DNA from 4 places in the Bacillus sp. F9_6S_D1_P_5 genome. Region 1 is predicted to be linked to each of the others. Evidence: predicted binding sites of a transcription regulator. Region 1 holds the regulator's gene; each other region holds the start of a gene.
What was found. The regulator Rex, encoded in region 1, represses fermentation and respiration genes when NADH is low (regulators of the CRP and FNR family bind a similar motif). The targets are predictions, from matches to a motif close to TTGTGAAATATTTCACAA.
Positions count from the first base shown of each region.

Region 2: the regulator Rex is predicted to act here: its motif matches at 2,155-2,172, upstream of ACUXEY_RS10730 (TIGR04053 family radical SAM/SPASM domain-containing protein).
Region 3: the regulator Rex is predicted to act here: its motif matches at 2,083-2,100, upstream of nirB (nitrite reductase large subunit NirB).
Region 4: the regulator Rex is predicted to act here: its motif matches at 1,833-1,850, upstream of ACUXEY_RS23465 (DoxX family membrane protein).

Region 1 is NZ_JBTREW010000041.1:3,102-7,284, reverse strand. It holds gene ACUXEY_RS27520 (CPBP family intramembrane glutamic endopeptidase) at 261-1,007, shown strand; gene ACUXEY_RS27515 (YdiK family protein) at 1,004-1,195, shown strand; gene ACUXEY_RS27510 (redox-sensing transcriptional repressor Rex) at 1,225-1,854, opposite strand; gene ACUXEY_RS27505 (ABC-F family ATP-binding cassette domain-containing protein) at 2,042-3,976, shown strand.
Region 2 is NZ_JBTREW010000007.1:102,981-107,163, reverse strand. It holds gene ACUXEY_RS10740 (response regulator transcription factor) at 1-130, opposite strand, end outside; gene ACUXEY_RS10735 (GNAT family N-acetyltransferase) at 272-796, shown strand; gene ACUXEY_RS10730 (TIGR04053 family radical SAM/SPASM domain-containing protein) at 963-2,096, opposite strand; gene ACUXEY_RS10725 (class I SAM-dependent methyltransferase) at 2,384-4,183, opposite strand, start outside.
Region 3 is NZ_JBTREW010000017.1:25,846-30,028, forward strand. It holds gene nirB (nitrite reductase large subunit NirB) at 1-2,065, opposite strand, end outside; gene ric (iron-sulfur cluster repair di-iron protein) at 2,274-2,981, opposite strand; gene ACUXEY_RS19800 (group-specific protein) at 3,259-3,828, shown strand; gene ACUXEY_RS19805 (excalibur calcium-binding domain-containing protein) at 3,955-4,183, opposite strand, start outside.
Region 4 is NZ_JBTREW010000024.1:55,522-59,704, forward strand. It holds gene ACUXEY_RS23455 (SDR family oxidoreductase) at 1-2, opposite strand, end outside; gene ACUXEY_RS23460 (DUF5068 domain-containing protein) at 435-1,736, shown strand; gene ACUXEY_RS23465 (DoxX family membrane protein) at 1,895-2,401, shown strand; gene ACUXEY_RS23470 (DUF4256 domain-containing protein) at 2,473-3,039, opposite strand; gene ACUXEY_RS23475 (S9 family peptidase) at 3,143-4,183, opposite strand, start outside.

The DNA.
Region 1 (4,183 bases):
TACACTTTTCTATATAGAGTCTCTCTTCTTCTACCTTTACCATATGAATCGTTGTTTCCACTACTCGTATGTTACAATATGAAAGGACACCCTAAGTTGTTTTCGCTACACACACAACTTTCTCCTGTCTTCTATTATAATTTCAAATAAGGATTTACAAAAAAAACATAATTTAAGTAAGGTTTATATCGTAGGTAGCATATTTACATGTTATCCTACCTTATCTCATACACTAGAGTTAGAAAGGATGGTTAAACCATTTGAAAAAACAATATTGGTGGGTTATCGTTACATACATTTTAATGCAGTTATCATCAATTGCTGGATTACCACTTCTCCTGAAAACTGGACTTTATGATAACAGGGGATTTACTAGGGAAGAGAAATTTCAACTCATAACTGGTCACTGGGCAATCATTAGCTTCTTTATTGCATTATGTATCGTACTTTGGTTACTTAGAACAGATATTCGTGACAGACATTTAGATACAAAGCGTTCTACTGTTCCAGCTACGATTGGTTGGATTTTTATCGGGTTCTTCTTAGCATTTTTCTCGCAAAGTATTGCCGGTATGATAGAAATGCGTTTATTAGGAATTAAACCTGGATCTGAAAATACAGCAAGACTTATGGATATCGCAAGAACGACACCTTGGTTCCTTATTGTTATATCTATAATAGGACCTATTTTGGAAGAAATCGTATTTAGAAAAATTTTATTTGGTACACTTTATAAGAAGTTTAACTTCTTTATTGCTGCTATTATTAGTTCTCTCGTATTCGCAGCAATTCATTTTGATTTCACTCACTTATTGGTATACACTTCTATGGGACTCGTATTCGCCTTTTTATATGTAAAAACGAAGCGTATTATCGTCCCTATCGCAGCTCATGTTGCAATGAATACATTAGTTGCAGTTGCTCAAGTTTTAATGAGCAATGAACAAATTCAAGAAATGATTAAAGAAGCTGAAAAAATGCAAGGCTTTATCGGAGGATTTTTATGAGAAACTCACCATTGTTCATGGCTGCATTGTACTTCCTACTAGGATGTATCTTTACCCGCTTCGCCATTACGAACGTAACAGATACAATCTGGAATATGTGGACAATACTATTTGCAGTTATGGCAACAATTGATTTTAATTTGGCACTTCGCCTTATATTAGTTAAATTCACAAAGAAAAAACAATAATAAAACGCAGAGGTCGCTTCCTCTGCGTTTTATTGTGGATAATTCTTTAAAAAGTAAACAAGTGTTTGTAACTCTACTGCTAAATCAATATGATGAATTCTTATATCGTCTGACACATTTAAGCGTGCTGGTGTGAAATTTAAAATACCATGCACACTCGTTTCAGCTAATCTATCTGCTACAGATTGTGCTACTGTAGCCGGTACTGTTAATATTGCCACTTGTATATCATTTGATAATCTTTCTTCTAATTCATCTAAATGATATACAGGAATGCCCCCGATTTCTGTTCCAACTTTCTCTTCACTAACGTCAAACGCCATTTCAATTTTTGTATTATTGTTTTTCGTGAAATTATAATGTAAGAAAGCGGTCCCTAAATTACCTACTCCAATAAGCGCTACACGTGTTATATCATCTTGGTCGAGTGTTTCACGGAAAAATGATAATAAATAATTTACGTTATATCCATATCCTTTTTTCCCTAACGCCCCAAAGTATGAGAAATCTCTTCGAATAGTTGCGGAATCAACCTTTACCGCTTCACTTAATTCGGCTGATGAAACACGTTGCTTACCAGACAGAGATAAGTTTTGGATAAATCGATAGTATAGAGGCAATCTCTTAGCAGTGGCTTGTGGAATTTTCTGCTGCTCCATATAACCTCTCCTCTCTTCCTATCTTTATTCATATGCTTTAATCAAATACAGAAGTTTAGCACTTATTAAATTCCTTGTATAATAGAAAGAAGAAGTATTCTCTCTGTATTTTAAACTATACACTATTTTTAGTATGATTGAGAAATATAAACATGGCAAAGTTAAGAAATTATTTGAGGTGAAAACATTGATTTTATTACAAGTAAACGCGCTTTCGAAATTATACGGTGCAGAAACGATTCTTGCAAACATAAAATTGGAAGTTCAAACGAAAGATCGCATCGCATTAGTCGGACGAAATGGAGCCGGAAAATCTACGTTATTAAAAATAATAGCTGGTGAGCTATCTCATGATGGTGGCGAAATTATAAAACCGAAAGATGTCTCAATCGGATACTTAGCTCAAAATACCGGTTTAGAAACGTCTTTAACAATTTGGGATGAAATGTTAACCGTCTTTACACACTTGCAGCAAATGGAGACAAAACTTCGAAGGCTAGAGCAAGAGATGGGAAAAGAAGAAAACTTTTCAAACGAGGCTATATATGAAAGGTTATTAACTGATTATGACCAATTGCAATTAGATTATAAAGATCAAGGTGGCTATCAGTACGAAGCAGATATCCGTTCGATTTTAAGCGGTCTTGGCTTCCCAGTCGAAACGCACCAGACGACGATTTCTACATTAAGCGGTGGGCAAAAAACACGATTAGCTCTCGGTAAATTATTATTAACGAAACCAGACTTACTTATTTTGGACGAGCCTACAAACCATTTAGATATCGAAACATTAACATGGCTTGAACAATATTTACAAGGCTATCCTGGCGCAATACTTATTGTTTCCCATGACCGTTATTTCTTAGATAAACTCGTTACACAAGTATATGAAATTTCGAATAAAGAAAGTAGACGATTTGTTGGTAACTACAGTAAATATTTAGATTTAAAATCAGCACTATACGAGCAAGAAATGAAACGTTATGAAAAACAACAAGATGAAATCGCTAAACTTGAGGACTTCGTTCAAAAGAATATAGCTCGTGCATCTACAACAAAACGTGCGCAAAGCCGTCGTAAACAATTAGACCGTATGGAACTATTAACAAGACCATTAGGTGACTCTAAGTCGGCTTCCTTCCATTTCGATATTGAAAAACAAAGTGGAAATGATGTTTTACAAGTAAAGGATGCAACTATCGGCTATGATGAGGATCCAATTATTGAACATGTAACAATGCGCTTAACTCGTGGGGATAGTGTTGCTTTAGTTGGTCCAAATGGAATTGGGAAATCCACATTGTTGAAATCCATTGTGAATAAGTTACCACTATTACATGGTGATGTTTCTTTCGGATCCAATGTATCTGTTGGTTATTATGATCAGGAACAAGCTAACTTAACATCTTCTAAGCGAGTTTTAAATGAATTATGGGATGAATATCCATTGCAGCCCGAAAAAGAAATTCGCACAATACTAGGTAACTTCTTATTCACAGGAGACGATGTACTAAAACCAGTATCTTCTCTTAGTGGTGGACAAAAGGCTCGGTTAGCTCTTGCAAAACTTATGATGCAAAAATCGAATTTATTAATTCTCGATGAGCCTACGAACCATCTTGATTTAAATAGTAAAGAAATCTTGGAGAATGCTTTAATTGATTATCCGGGTACCCTTCTATTCGTCTCACATGACCGCTACTTTATTAATCGTGTAACGACAACTGTTGTTGAGTTATCAACAGAAGGTGCGCAGGAATATTTAGGTGACTACGATTACTACGTTGAAAAGAAAAATGAGATGATTGAACGTGCTGAATTTGAACAACAAGAACAGCAAGAGAATCAAGCACCTGTTCAAAAAACTGTAGCTCCAGAAAAATTAAATTATCTTGAAGAAAAAGAGCGCAAAAAGTTGGAGCGTCAACGTACTCGAAAAATCGAGGAACTAGAACAAAATATTGTACAATTTGAAGAAGAAATTGCTACGTTAGAAGATCAACTTTGCTTACCAGAAATATATGCAGATTATGAAAAGGCTAGTGAAATTACAACGAAAAAGCAAACACTACAAGAACAACTTGATGCTTGTATGGCAGAATGGGAAGAATTGCATTTATAAGAGTATGAATAAGAAGGATGTCTCATCAGTCGGAATTTTTGACGATGGGACATCCTTTTTATCTTCTAGCCGTGGTCAACCTCTATTGCATAAACGATTCGACACGAGATACCGATTTACCGACAAGGTTTGACAATGTTAGCACCCCTTATAATAAGAGCATATTCCAAAATGTTTTTTAGAGATATCTTCTTCGTTTTTATTTCC
Region 2 (4,183 bases), on a different contig from region 1:
TTATTATTTCTAAAGCCTCTTCTCCATTATGAGCACTAAAAACTTTAAAACCTTCTTGCATTAAATTTACGTTCACAAATCGAACAATATCTTGATCATCATCTACAATTAAAATTGAATTTTTCTCCATATACAAACCTCTTTTTGAAATATATTCCACAATCAATTTTATCATACATTAAAACCATACTTCCTCTTGAATAATCTTTATTTTCAGACTAAATTATATAATAACAACACATTCTAGTTTCAGAAGAAATGGAGTGAAAGCATGTTTCCTATATTGAAAACCGACCGACTAATTTTACGAGAACTTACAGAAGAAGATGCACCGGGTATACTACAATGCTTTTCTAATACTGACGTACTGCGTTATTATGGCCAAAAACCATTACAGGATCTTGATCAAGTAAGACAAATTATTCATAACTTTAAGCTGAGTTACAATGCAAGAAGCGGTATAAAGTGGGGAATTGAATTAAAAGGCAAGAAAGAACTCATTGGAACAATCGGGTTTCATGATTGGTCTTCTGAGCATAAACGAGCAAATTTAAGTTATGCCTTCCTCCCTGAACACTGGGGAAAAGGATATGCGACTGAAGCGGTTTCTGAAGTTATATCATACGGTTTCCAAACAATTCACTTAAAACGAATCGGGGCGATTGTATTTCTTGAAAACGAAGCTTCAAATAAAGTGCTATTAAATTTAGGGTTTGAAAAAGAAGGAGTTCTTAAAAATTATATGTATCAAGATGATATCCCCTATGACACGAACTATTATTCTTTATTAAAATGAGTTTAATAGAAATTATGCGTAAAAACTCGTTTCAGCATAATAAATCAAGATAGTGGATTTTTAACGAAAGATGGGAAACCGAGCGTTTTTCATTTCTTAGATCATCATGCGACTGATGCGAAGTACAATAAATTATATAATCTAAAAAAGGGGCATGAGCATATTCTTACTCATTTCCCTTTTTTACGTTCTTTTTCTGTTTTCTTAATGCTTTTGGAATGTATACACAGAAAGGTTCACTTTCCATGTAATCTCCCGTTATTGCATATGCTCTAGAACGAGATCCCCCACAAATATATCGAAACTCACAAACACCACACTTTCCTTTATAATTGTCAGGATTACGAAGGTTTTGAAAAACAGGGGAGTTTCGATAGATTTCAGCTAGCGATGTTGTTCTAATATTCCCAGTTTTAATCGGCAATAACCCACTTGGATATACATCTCCAATATGAGAAATAAATACAAAACCGTTCCCATCATTCACCCCTTTTGGAGCACGCCCAAGCCCATCAATTCGCCCCGTTGTTCCATTCATCAATACATCCTGATATTGAATGACCTGATTTTCCTTTTTATGTTCTTTCATTTTTTCTTGAATCACAACACGTCTATAGTGCTGACCAGCTGTTGTTTTAATGTCAAAAGAAACCTTTTTACTAAGTTGATATAGCCAATGGAATACCGTTTCATGTTGTGCTGGTGAGATCATATCTTTTTCCTTACCTCGCCCTATTGGAACTAAGAAAAATATACTCCAAAGTACACATTCTAATTCTTCTATTAACATTGCCATCTCTTCAAGTACATCCACATTATAATTAGAAACAACAGTATTAATTTGAATAGGAATTTTTAATTCATGCAAATAACGAATCGCATTCATCGTTAATTGAAATGACCCTTCTGTCCCTCTAAAATGATCGTGTATTGCAGCTGTTGGTCCATCTAAACTAAATGCCCATCTAGCAAGTCCTACTTCTTTTGCTTTTTGAATCGTTTCTTTCGTAACGTTCGGGGTGGCACTTGGCGTCATAGATACTCGAACACCTTTTTTCACTGCATATTCCGCAATATCATATACATCTGAACGCATTAATGGATCTCCACCAGTAAATACAAGCATTGGGTTTTCCATTTCATATATATCATCAATTAGTTTTTTTCCTTCTTCGAATGTTAGCTCTAGAGGATGACGATGATACTGTGCTTCTGCACGACAATGCAGACATTTTAATTGACATGCCCTTGTCAACTCCCATATTACGATAAATGGATTTTTATTAAAATCAAGATTCATCAATATTAACCCTCCCATCAATTGATATTCTAATTGTAAAGTTATATATGTATTTATGGTGTGAGATGCATCACAAATAACTCTCTTCCTAACCTGCTGTTGATCTAATGTTTCTACCTTCCTCTTCAACAATTACAGAATCTCTTTTTTAATATAAATACCCCTTTAGACTAAATTATCTAAAGGGGCAAAACTACACAACTTTTTATTAACATCGCGGCTTTCTTCAACTCATCAAATTTAAATTACATTTTTTAAAATTGTATTTTTAAAGTTTTTCAACATCATTACTTCTTTTCTAAAACCATAAAGAATGTACTATCCGGTAGCGCAACAGCATTCCCAGACTCATCTTTAAACTCGATTTTCTCGCTAAGATGTTGTGTATATCCATCCTGTAAATAGTTCATAGCTTGAACGATGTTTATGTTATCTCCAAAGATACCCTTTACGAAATCCTTATATTCGTTTGGCGTAAATATTCCAAACTGCTCTTGCACCTCGTGAACGAAGGAATCCTCGCCCCATGTATACGTATATAAGAACTCCATTGCATCGTTAACAGACATTTTGACTGTATTGTCTGCAAGTACCTCATACTGGATTATGCGCCCCTTAAATTCACGGACATACTGCTCTAAGAACTTCATTGCACCTGCATCTTTAAAATGAATCACACGCATTAACGTTTTATCTTCGGTCATGATGCCATCACGAATGATAATACGACCTCCTGGTTTTAACACCTCATAGGCACTCTGCAGCCCCTTTTTAATTACTTCATGATTGAATTTCTTACCTTCATACTCGATATAAGAGAACAGCTCATGAAGGATAGAAGAATATACAATCGTATCAACCGATTCTTTTTCAAACGAGCTGCTTAAGTTGATTGCATCCCCTTTAATGACGTCCCAAGAACGCCCCTCGTTCTGCTTCTTCTTTTTCAACGTATCAATTACGTTTTCAGAAATATCGATACCGTAGATTCGTTTGTCCTCGGTCTCTTCTTCGATCATGTCTAACATGACACCGCCACCGGCTCCGACATCTACAATCGTATCTCCCTTTATATAATCAAGAATAATTCGTTTATCATCAGCTGAGCTATTCATATGCTCTAGATACACTTCTTCGTTATGGAATCTATCATATGCATCCTTACGTAACCCGAAGAAATCAAAGAGCAATACATTTGCCCGAGCATGCATCATATCTATCTTTTCTGCCTCTACACAGAAGGTAATTAACGCCTCACCTACAGCAGAAAACTGAAACGACACATACGCAGTTTTCATATCTTCATCGACTTTAACCTTAAAAGAAACATGCGTTGTATTCGGCTTCTCATTCTCACGGTACTCCCGTAGATACTTCTCAATAACCCGCTTACGATATACGTTGTCCTTTTTCTCGCCTTTGAAATCATAGTGCAACTGCTGCATCAATTTCTCGAAATGTATATGCTGAACCTTTCTAGTGCCTATCTCATTCTTTAACATAACAAACACTGTCCAAATATCCTCGAAGCTAAGAGCATGCATAGACGGTTCTACATACCACAAATCCTTATCGGATAAGAATGTTTGAACGTCACTCTTCTCGCTTCCCATAATTATATCTTTTTCAAATACCGACTCCTTATGTTTTGGCGTGAGTCTATGTATACGAGAAGTAAATGGCTCCATATAACCATCAAACAGGCCATCAATTGTAATCTTCACATCGTTCTTCACTTCACTCCACAAAGCTTTTGATACACCTTCAATAATACATTGGTTAAGATAGTATAGAATCTCCTTTAACCTAACGTCTCCGTATTCTTCTTTATATGTGTTAATTAAATCAACATGAGAGTCCAAACGAGCCTCCCCGCGTATATACTGCCCGATTAATCCATGTGTTCTAATTAAATCTCGAATAAACAAATACTCAGTAGAGTTTAAGTTTGTCTCTACACGTTCAATAAACTGAATATCACTAAAGATATTAGCAGAACCCTCGTTATGTACGAATAGATTAATCCCTTTTTTCTTCCATTGCTCCCGCTGTTTTAAAGATCCTACCTTTGCAAGTTCACTATACGT
Region 3 (4,183 bases), on a different contig from region 1:
AAACAACGCCAAAATCTTTCGTTAGTACTTCCGCACAGTTACGTGGACAGCCAGTTACACCCATCTTCATTTTATGTGGTGTATCTACCATTTCTAATGATTGTTCAAGTAACATACCAAGTCCTAATGAATCTTTCGTACCGAAACGGCAGAAGCGAGAACCAACACATGATTTTACATTACGAAGCGATTTTGAATATGCATATCCAGAAGTCATATGTAAGTCAGCCCATACGTTAGGTAAATCTTGTTTTTTAACACCATATAAGCCGATTCGGCTCGCACCTGTAATTTTCACAAGTGGAACATCATATTTTTTCGCAACTTCAGCAATTTTCATTAAATCATCTGCTGTTGTAACACCACCGTACATACGTGGAATAACAGAGAATGTACCATCGTGCTGGATGTTACCATTCATTCTTTCATTAACGAAACGGGACGCTTTATCATCTTCATATTCTTCTGGAATCGCCATACGTAAATAGTAATTTAAAGCAGGACGACATTTCGAACAGCCGTCTTCATGTACAAAACCAAGAACATTTCGTACTTCTTTTGGCGATTTTAAACCTTTCTCGTGAATGGCAGCTACGACTTCATCACGTGATAAAGTTGTACATCCGCACATACCAGTAGACTGCATAGAAGCATCAAAAGCATCTCCGAGTGTATGAGATAAAACTTGTTCTACAAGTGGACGACATTTACCACAAGATCCTGCGGCTTTCGTGCAGCCTTTTACTTCTTCAAAAGTAGTTAACTCTTGTTCTAAAATGGCATGGACGATTGTACCTTTCGTAACACCATTACATCCACAAATCGTGTCATCCGCACTCATTGTAGCAACGTCAAGTTCACTTTCTTCACCAGCTTTGTGAAGAAGGGAAGCGGCTGTATATTCTTGAATATCTTCTTCTTTCTTTAACATGCTAAAGAGGCGTGTACCGTCAGCTGTGTCACCATATAAAACGATACCGACGACTTTATTATCACGAATTAATACTTTTTTATAGGAACGTTTACATTCATCAAAGATTGAAATTGCTTTCGTCTGATCATCTTCATAAATTTGGCCAGCAGAGAATAAATCACAACCAGAAACTTTTAATTGCGTACCGACGATACTGCCTGTATATCCATTCGTTTGTAAATTCGTTATATGTTTCGCTAATATTGCGCCTTGTTCATAAAGAGGGGCAACAAGTCCATATGCGATACCATCATGTTCTGCGCATTCGCCAACTGCATAAATAGATTCATCATTTGTTAGCATATAGTCATTGACTACAATGCCGCGATTGACAATTAGACCAGCATCTTTTGCTATTTTCGTATTTGGTCGTATGCCGACAGCCATTACGATTAAATCACAATCTACAACTTCACCATCTTCAAATTGAATGCCCTCAACATAGTCTGTACCAAGAATCTTTACAGTTTTCTTTTCCATTAGAAACTTCATGCCTTGCGCTTCTAAATCTTCACGCAATAGAGAAGCGGCTTTCGTATCTAGTTGCTGCTCCATTAAGCTAGGCATTAAATGAACAACATGTACGTCCATTCCTAAGTCAATAAGACCTCTTGCGGCTTCTAAACCAAGTAATCCACCACCAATGACAACGGCCCTTTTCTTTTCTTTAGCGGTATCCATCATAAATTGTGTATCTTCAATAGTTCGAAATCCTGTAACACCAGGAAGAGTGGAACCTTCAACAGGTAAAATAAAAGCACTAGAACCTGTTGCAATAATGAGCTTGTCATATGTAACAGTACGATTTTTTTCTGTAGTAATAATTTTTTCTTCTCGGTTAATACTTTGAACTCTTTCATTTGTATACAAAGTTATTTCATTTTCTTCGTACCAACTATATTCATTCATAATGATATCTTGCATATTTGTTTTTCCTTGTAAAACATGAGAGAGCATAATACGATTGTAATTTGGATGCGATTCATCTCCAAAAATAGTAATCTCATATGAATCACTATCATGTTTTAATATTTCTTCCATACAGCGTATGCCAGCCATACCATTTCCGATCATAACTAAACGTTTTTTCATTTTCGTTTCCCCTTTTTATGTGAAATATTGAACAAAGGATTATATTTCTATTATAGAAAATCAAAAAAGCGGGAGATGTGATATTTATCACACTTATATAATGATTCACAAATTGTTAAAATTCGGATTTGTGTGAGGGGGATGTGGATATTTTTCGCAAAATGAAAAAGCAGGACATAAGTATGTATACTCATATCCTGCACTTTGTTTATGCTCTCGTAATTGCACGTGGAAATAAAATATTATTCTCTAAATGAATGTGCTCAAATAAATCAGACTCTAACGCTTCAAGACGTTGATAAACAAGTCGATAAGTGCCGCAAGCTCCTTCTGGAGGAGTAAAGTCATTTGTCACTTTACGAAGTTCTTTAATAATATTACCTGCATGGTTATGTTCTTTTTCCAACTCATCTACTACCTTACGTAATTTTGTATAGTTTTCATCAGTTGGATTTTGTTCGAATGCTAAAATTAATGGGAAATCTTCCGTTTCTTCTTTAATTAAATGCTGCTCTAATTCCATTTTAAGTTCATGAAATAGCTTATGAATTTGAGCTAAATGGGGCTGTTTTGCACCATGAACACGTAATACTTTCGTTACATAAGGGCTTAACTGTGGTAACTCTTCATTTAAATAGCGATGATGCTTATTAATCACATAATCAATCAACTCACGACAAGAAGCATTTTTCCAATCAATTTCAGATTCATTTAATCGTTTCGTATTATGATAAAGCGTATTTAACTCTGTAAGTACTTCTGTTGCTGATAAATTTCTTTCATGAATTGCATCAATAAGTGGCTTATTACCACCACAACAAAAATCTATTCTATATGATTTGAAAAGATCACTAGCTTTCGGAAATTTTGTAACAATCTCACCAACAATTGAAGTTTCAGTAAATGTATGTTCCATATGAATGCCTCCATAAATTTTAAATGTAATATCTAAATTAAGAATAGCGATAAATGAAAAACAATGTGGTGATTGAAATCACTTATAATGTGTCAGTTTTGAGAATAATAGGAGTGGTATTTTACAGAGGACATTATAGAGCGGATGGCGAAGAATTTTTTGAGTAGGAAATTATCCACAGGGCATTATTATGATTTAGATAGTATACAAATTTATATTCTATCAATCTAAGTTCGCTTTTTGGTAGTTGGAAGTATATCTTTTATAGGAGGTTTTTATGGAATATGTTTATCATATGGTACCAGAAGAACTAAAAGGAGAATATTTAATCCCATTAAATGAATTGAAAAGGGTATATCCAAATTTATATGGTGAGTATATACAAAAATATAAAGATCATACTCAAAGAGAACACTTATTAACACGTAAAATACCAAAACTAGAATGTTTATGGAATGATGTTGTGCATTTTTTGCCACTGCATCCTTATGAGATTTATAAAGTATTATTGGAAATAGGAGTAAACATTCATACAAATAAGCTATTTTATAAAATTCCTATTAGCGCACTGAATGGTCAGTGTATAGCAATATACAAGTACTCAAAGCATAATTGGGGTGGACCAAATAGAGAATTAAAAGAATGTGAAATAGAACTCATCAACTTGAATGAATATATAGAATTGAAGCAATTAAATACCTGCACAAAAGAATATTACAGAGATGAAAACGAAAAGGGTAGAAAATTCGGAATGTTTCACCTGATTCCACATGTTCTTGTCAAAGGGAAAGTGGAGGTGAAAAATATTGAAATCATTAATTGGAGTATTGCTCCAGTTAATGGTTAATAGTACAGGTATTTAAAAAAATAAGATGCCATTTTGAATTGATATATGGCTTAAAAGAATGGAAGAGTAATTAGATCTTATACGTAACAGTAAAAAAGAAGCTTACTAGAAGCTTCTTTTTCATTGCTATTTTTCACATGCGACTCCATCGCCATCTTTGTCTAGTTTACGGCTATACCCTGGTTGGTCTTTATATAAAGGAGCTTTCCCAGCAGCTCTAACTGCATCACAGTTTTTGTAATATGCATTACTAGTATTTCCAGCAGCAGGTTGTGTTTGAGTTTGCTGTGCTTTTTTCTGTTCCTCTTGTTGTTTACGAGCTTGATCATCAGCTAGACGTTTTTGCTCTTCTTGT
Region 4 (4,183 bases), on a different contig from region 1:
ATATACTCCTCCAATTTAAAGGACGCATACTTTATATAAGAGATATGAATTTCCCTATACATTATCCTTACAAAAGGGATGTACAAGCCAAATATGCAGTCCTTGAATGATTTACAGATAACTAAATAAACCCTCACTTATGAGAGAAAAATTTATCTATCTAGTTTCTAATCATTACAAGCTCATCCACATATTAAGTCCTTGTCCCCTTTCCATATATCTCTATTTCTATCATACCAATATGATGAAATATTTCAAATGATAAAAAAATAAAAGTCAATATTCCATGCCGACCTTCTACTAATTTTAATATATTACAATAACTAAATAATTAAAATAATTCGAAAAACACTGGTAAATACTGGCTCTATTTTTTATAATAAAATGTGGGGCTAATGTGAGAGTCTAGTTTTACACAAATAGGGGGAAGAAACATGTCAAAAAAATTACTTTCTTTATTTTCTACAGTAATCGTAGCAGCGTTTGTAATAACCGGCTGTGGTCAAAGCGATACGACAAATAAAGAACAAAAAGAAAATACAACAAAAGAAAGCAAAGCAGAAAAAACGGATACAAAGAAAGAAAATAAACCGGAAGAAAAAAAATCCGAAGATAAAAAAATTGAAGAGAAAAAGCCTGAAAATACAGCTACTAGCTCAAGCGATTACTCTAAGCTGATTTCCTATATGGAAAAAGAAACAGGTGGTAAAACAAAAGTCCTTTTTGAAAATAAGGAACCACAAGTTTATAAAGCTGAGGATGTTTCAGTATCAATGAACAGTTATACAGTAGTTGAATTAAATGGATTCCATACAAACTTCGATATTCCGTTTAATCGTCAAACAGAGGGCGGAGTTATTCTTGTGAACTACAGCGTAAAAAATAGTTCAGCTAAAGATATTTATTATATGCCAGCATTGGACATGTCATTTACTGGTGCGCAGAAAACATATAGTAACTATAAAGACTTAATTCCAAAAGAAGACCAGCTCCCAACTAAGCTAGCTCCAACGAATGATTACTTAGTAAAAGCAGGAGAAACTATTTCTGGTTATATCGCTTATCCATTCGGAAAAGATGATTTAGCGAAAATTTCAAGTCTCTCAACAGTCTCAGTCACAGTCCCAACTGCACAAGCGAATAAAGGAAAATTCGATGCTCCAATCGGAAGTCCTGGAAGCTTTTCATTAAGTTTAAACAAACAAGGTGCTGAAAAGGTTGCAACAAATAACACTTTCTACCAAGATAAAGCTACAGCTAATAACATGGGCGATAAAAAAATGTTAAAAGAGAAATCAAGCATTAATAACAGCCAAGAATTAGGCGCTGTTAACATTACATTAGACGGATATCAATTTACTCAATTCACACCAAATTCCGTCGAAGCTCCACGCTTTGCAAATTTCAAAAATGGAATTGTTCTATTAACAGTGAAATTCAAACTTGATAACAAAGATACTCAAGATGTTTCACTATCTCCTATAAGCTCTACATTGAGAGTGAATGATGGTACACAATATACGATTAATGAAGGTATGCTACTAAATTACGACTATAACGCTGCAGTTAAAACTGGAACATCTGGAGAGTTACTACAAGTCTATATATTAGATCAAGAGCAGTATGAAAAGATTTGGAAAGACAAAAGCTTTGAGATTGAGTTAGGACCTATGAGAAATAAAGAAGCAAAAGATATTTCACAAGGTAAAAAAGCTAAATTTGCATTACCTAAATAAATTACTAAATATATAATAGAAAGGGCATATAACATATGATTGTTATATGCCCTTTTTATTTGTATAAAAACACCATTTTTGTTCACACTTTATCCATTGTGAATCTTTTCACAATGGATATATAATAAACATGTAAATAAAATATTGGAGGGATTTCAATGGTTATCAATTTTTTAAGGACTGATAAACGTGCTGCTTTCATATTATTATTTTTACGATTTTACATAGGATATGCATGGCTCGCTGCTGGGATAGGTAAAGTTTTCGGACAATCTTTTGATGCAAGTGGTTTTCTAAAGGGCGCTATCGCTCAAGCGTCAGGTGACCACCCTGCCGTACAAAGTTGGTGGGCAGATTTCCTTCAACACTTTGTTCTTCCAAACGCAGACCTATTTAGCTTTTTAGTTCAATGGGGAGAAATTTTAGTAGGTCTAGGTTTAATTTTAGGCGGATTAACAAAAACTGCTGCATTCTTTGGAATTATAATGAATCTTTCATTTTTACTAAGTGGAACTGTTAGTGTAAACCCAAACCTGCTTATTTTAACTATGTTCATTTTAGTTGCAGGTCATAACGCTGGACGCATTGGATTAGATGGCTATGTTTTCCCTAAACTTTTCCGTAAAAACAACCATGAAACATATAAATTAAGTAAAACTGCGTAGTAACAGTTTACTTTTAAAATATAAGTAAGAAAAGAGCCTACGTATAGGCTCTTTTCTTACTTACTCCAAATTTAAACTCTTAACGAACCGCGAAATCCTCTAGCAGCATAATAGGAATCTGCTCCATTGTGGTATACAAAAACGTGTCCGAAGCGATAATCGCAAAATAGAGCACCACCGAGTTCTCGAATATCTGAAGGTGTTTGTACCCAGCTTGATGATTTCATATCGAAATCCCCAAGTTGTTGCAACTCTCGATATTGTTCTTCAGTTAATAATTCAATGCCCATAGCAGTTGCCACATCAATAACGTTATTTTCTGGTTTATGTTTTTTTCTTGCCTCTAACGCTTCAAGATCATAACAAAGACTTCTGCGGCCTTTAGGACTCTCCTTTGAACAATCATAGAAAGTATACTCGTCCTTCTCTTCATCATAACCAACAACATCCGGCTCACCGCCAGTTACTTCCATTTCATGAATTGACCATAATTTTTCAGTATTAGTAGCCAGTTTCGCTTCAACTTTAGCCCATTCAAGACCTTCATGGCGGTTCATGTTTTTCTCAAAACGAGCTTGTAATACTTTTAATAGTTCCTCACGTTGTTCTACAGATAACTCATTTTTATTTGCTGTCATATTAGTCCTCCGAATTACGTTTCCTTATAATCATAATGGTTTGCATACAGTTTACAACAATCTGACCCGATTACACAACGAAAAATCCCTGTACGAATATCCATTATATAGTACGAAATCCCTCCATACTTTCCCCAAGAATATAATGTGAAAACCACATCAAGTTCTGCTTCATAATAGCTACATGAATTCCTGGCTGATCAGAACTATATGCCATTCCTTTAAATATAATTAGTTCTGTATCAACTTCCATATCTCTTAATCCTTCATATAGCTCATATGCATTTGTAATTGGAATTCTTACATCCTTTTCTCCATGTTGAATTAACGTAGGCGTACAGGCTGATTTAATATATGTCATTGGTGATGTTTTCTTATATATATCCGGATCATTCCATGGAGTATTTCCTAAATACATGCTAATAAAGTAAGGGATATCTGTATTTACATAATGGGTACTCCAGTTAGTGATTCCGCCCCCAACTGAGATAGCTTTAAATCTATCACTAAATGTAGAACAGAAAGCAGATATATATCCTCCGTTACTCCATCCCATAACTCCTACTCTATCTTTATCTACCATCCCTTTTTCAACTAGTGTATCCACTCCAGATATAACATCATCATAATCAGCAAGTCCTTGTTTTCTATAGTTTGCTTTTAAAAATTCATTACCATAACCAGAACTTCCTCTATAGTTTGGCTCTAAAACGACAAAGCCTTTTTCGATAAACTGTTCAATCGGATATTTCTCATTGAAGCACTCTGAAAATAGCGGAAAGGACGCCCAATTCGGACCACCATGGATTAATACTAATAAGGGATATTCTTTATTTGCCTCAAACTCTACTGGGGTTGATAAAACACCTTCTATTTCAAGACCATCACTACTTTTCCATGAGATGATTTCTCTATTACTTTTAAGCCTGCCTTCGAAAAAGCTATTTTCATTCGTTATTTTTTTATCGTCTAAATAGATTTCAAAGGTTTCATTTGTTATAGCCTTATTATAAGTTATATGATTTCCATCCCTTGTTATAGAGGCATCCATTATAAAGCCATCTACTTTTTCACTTAACATTTCCACCGTGCCATCCTCACATAGCAAACCAATACGGTAATTCGTTTTATCCTGCCATCTAAT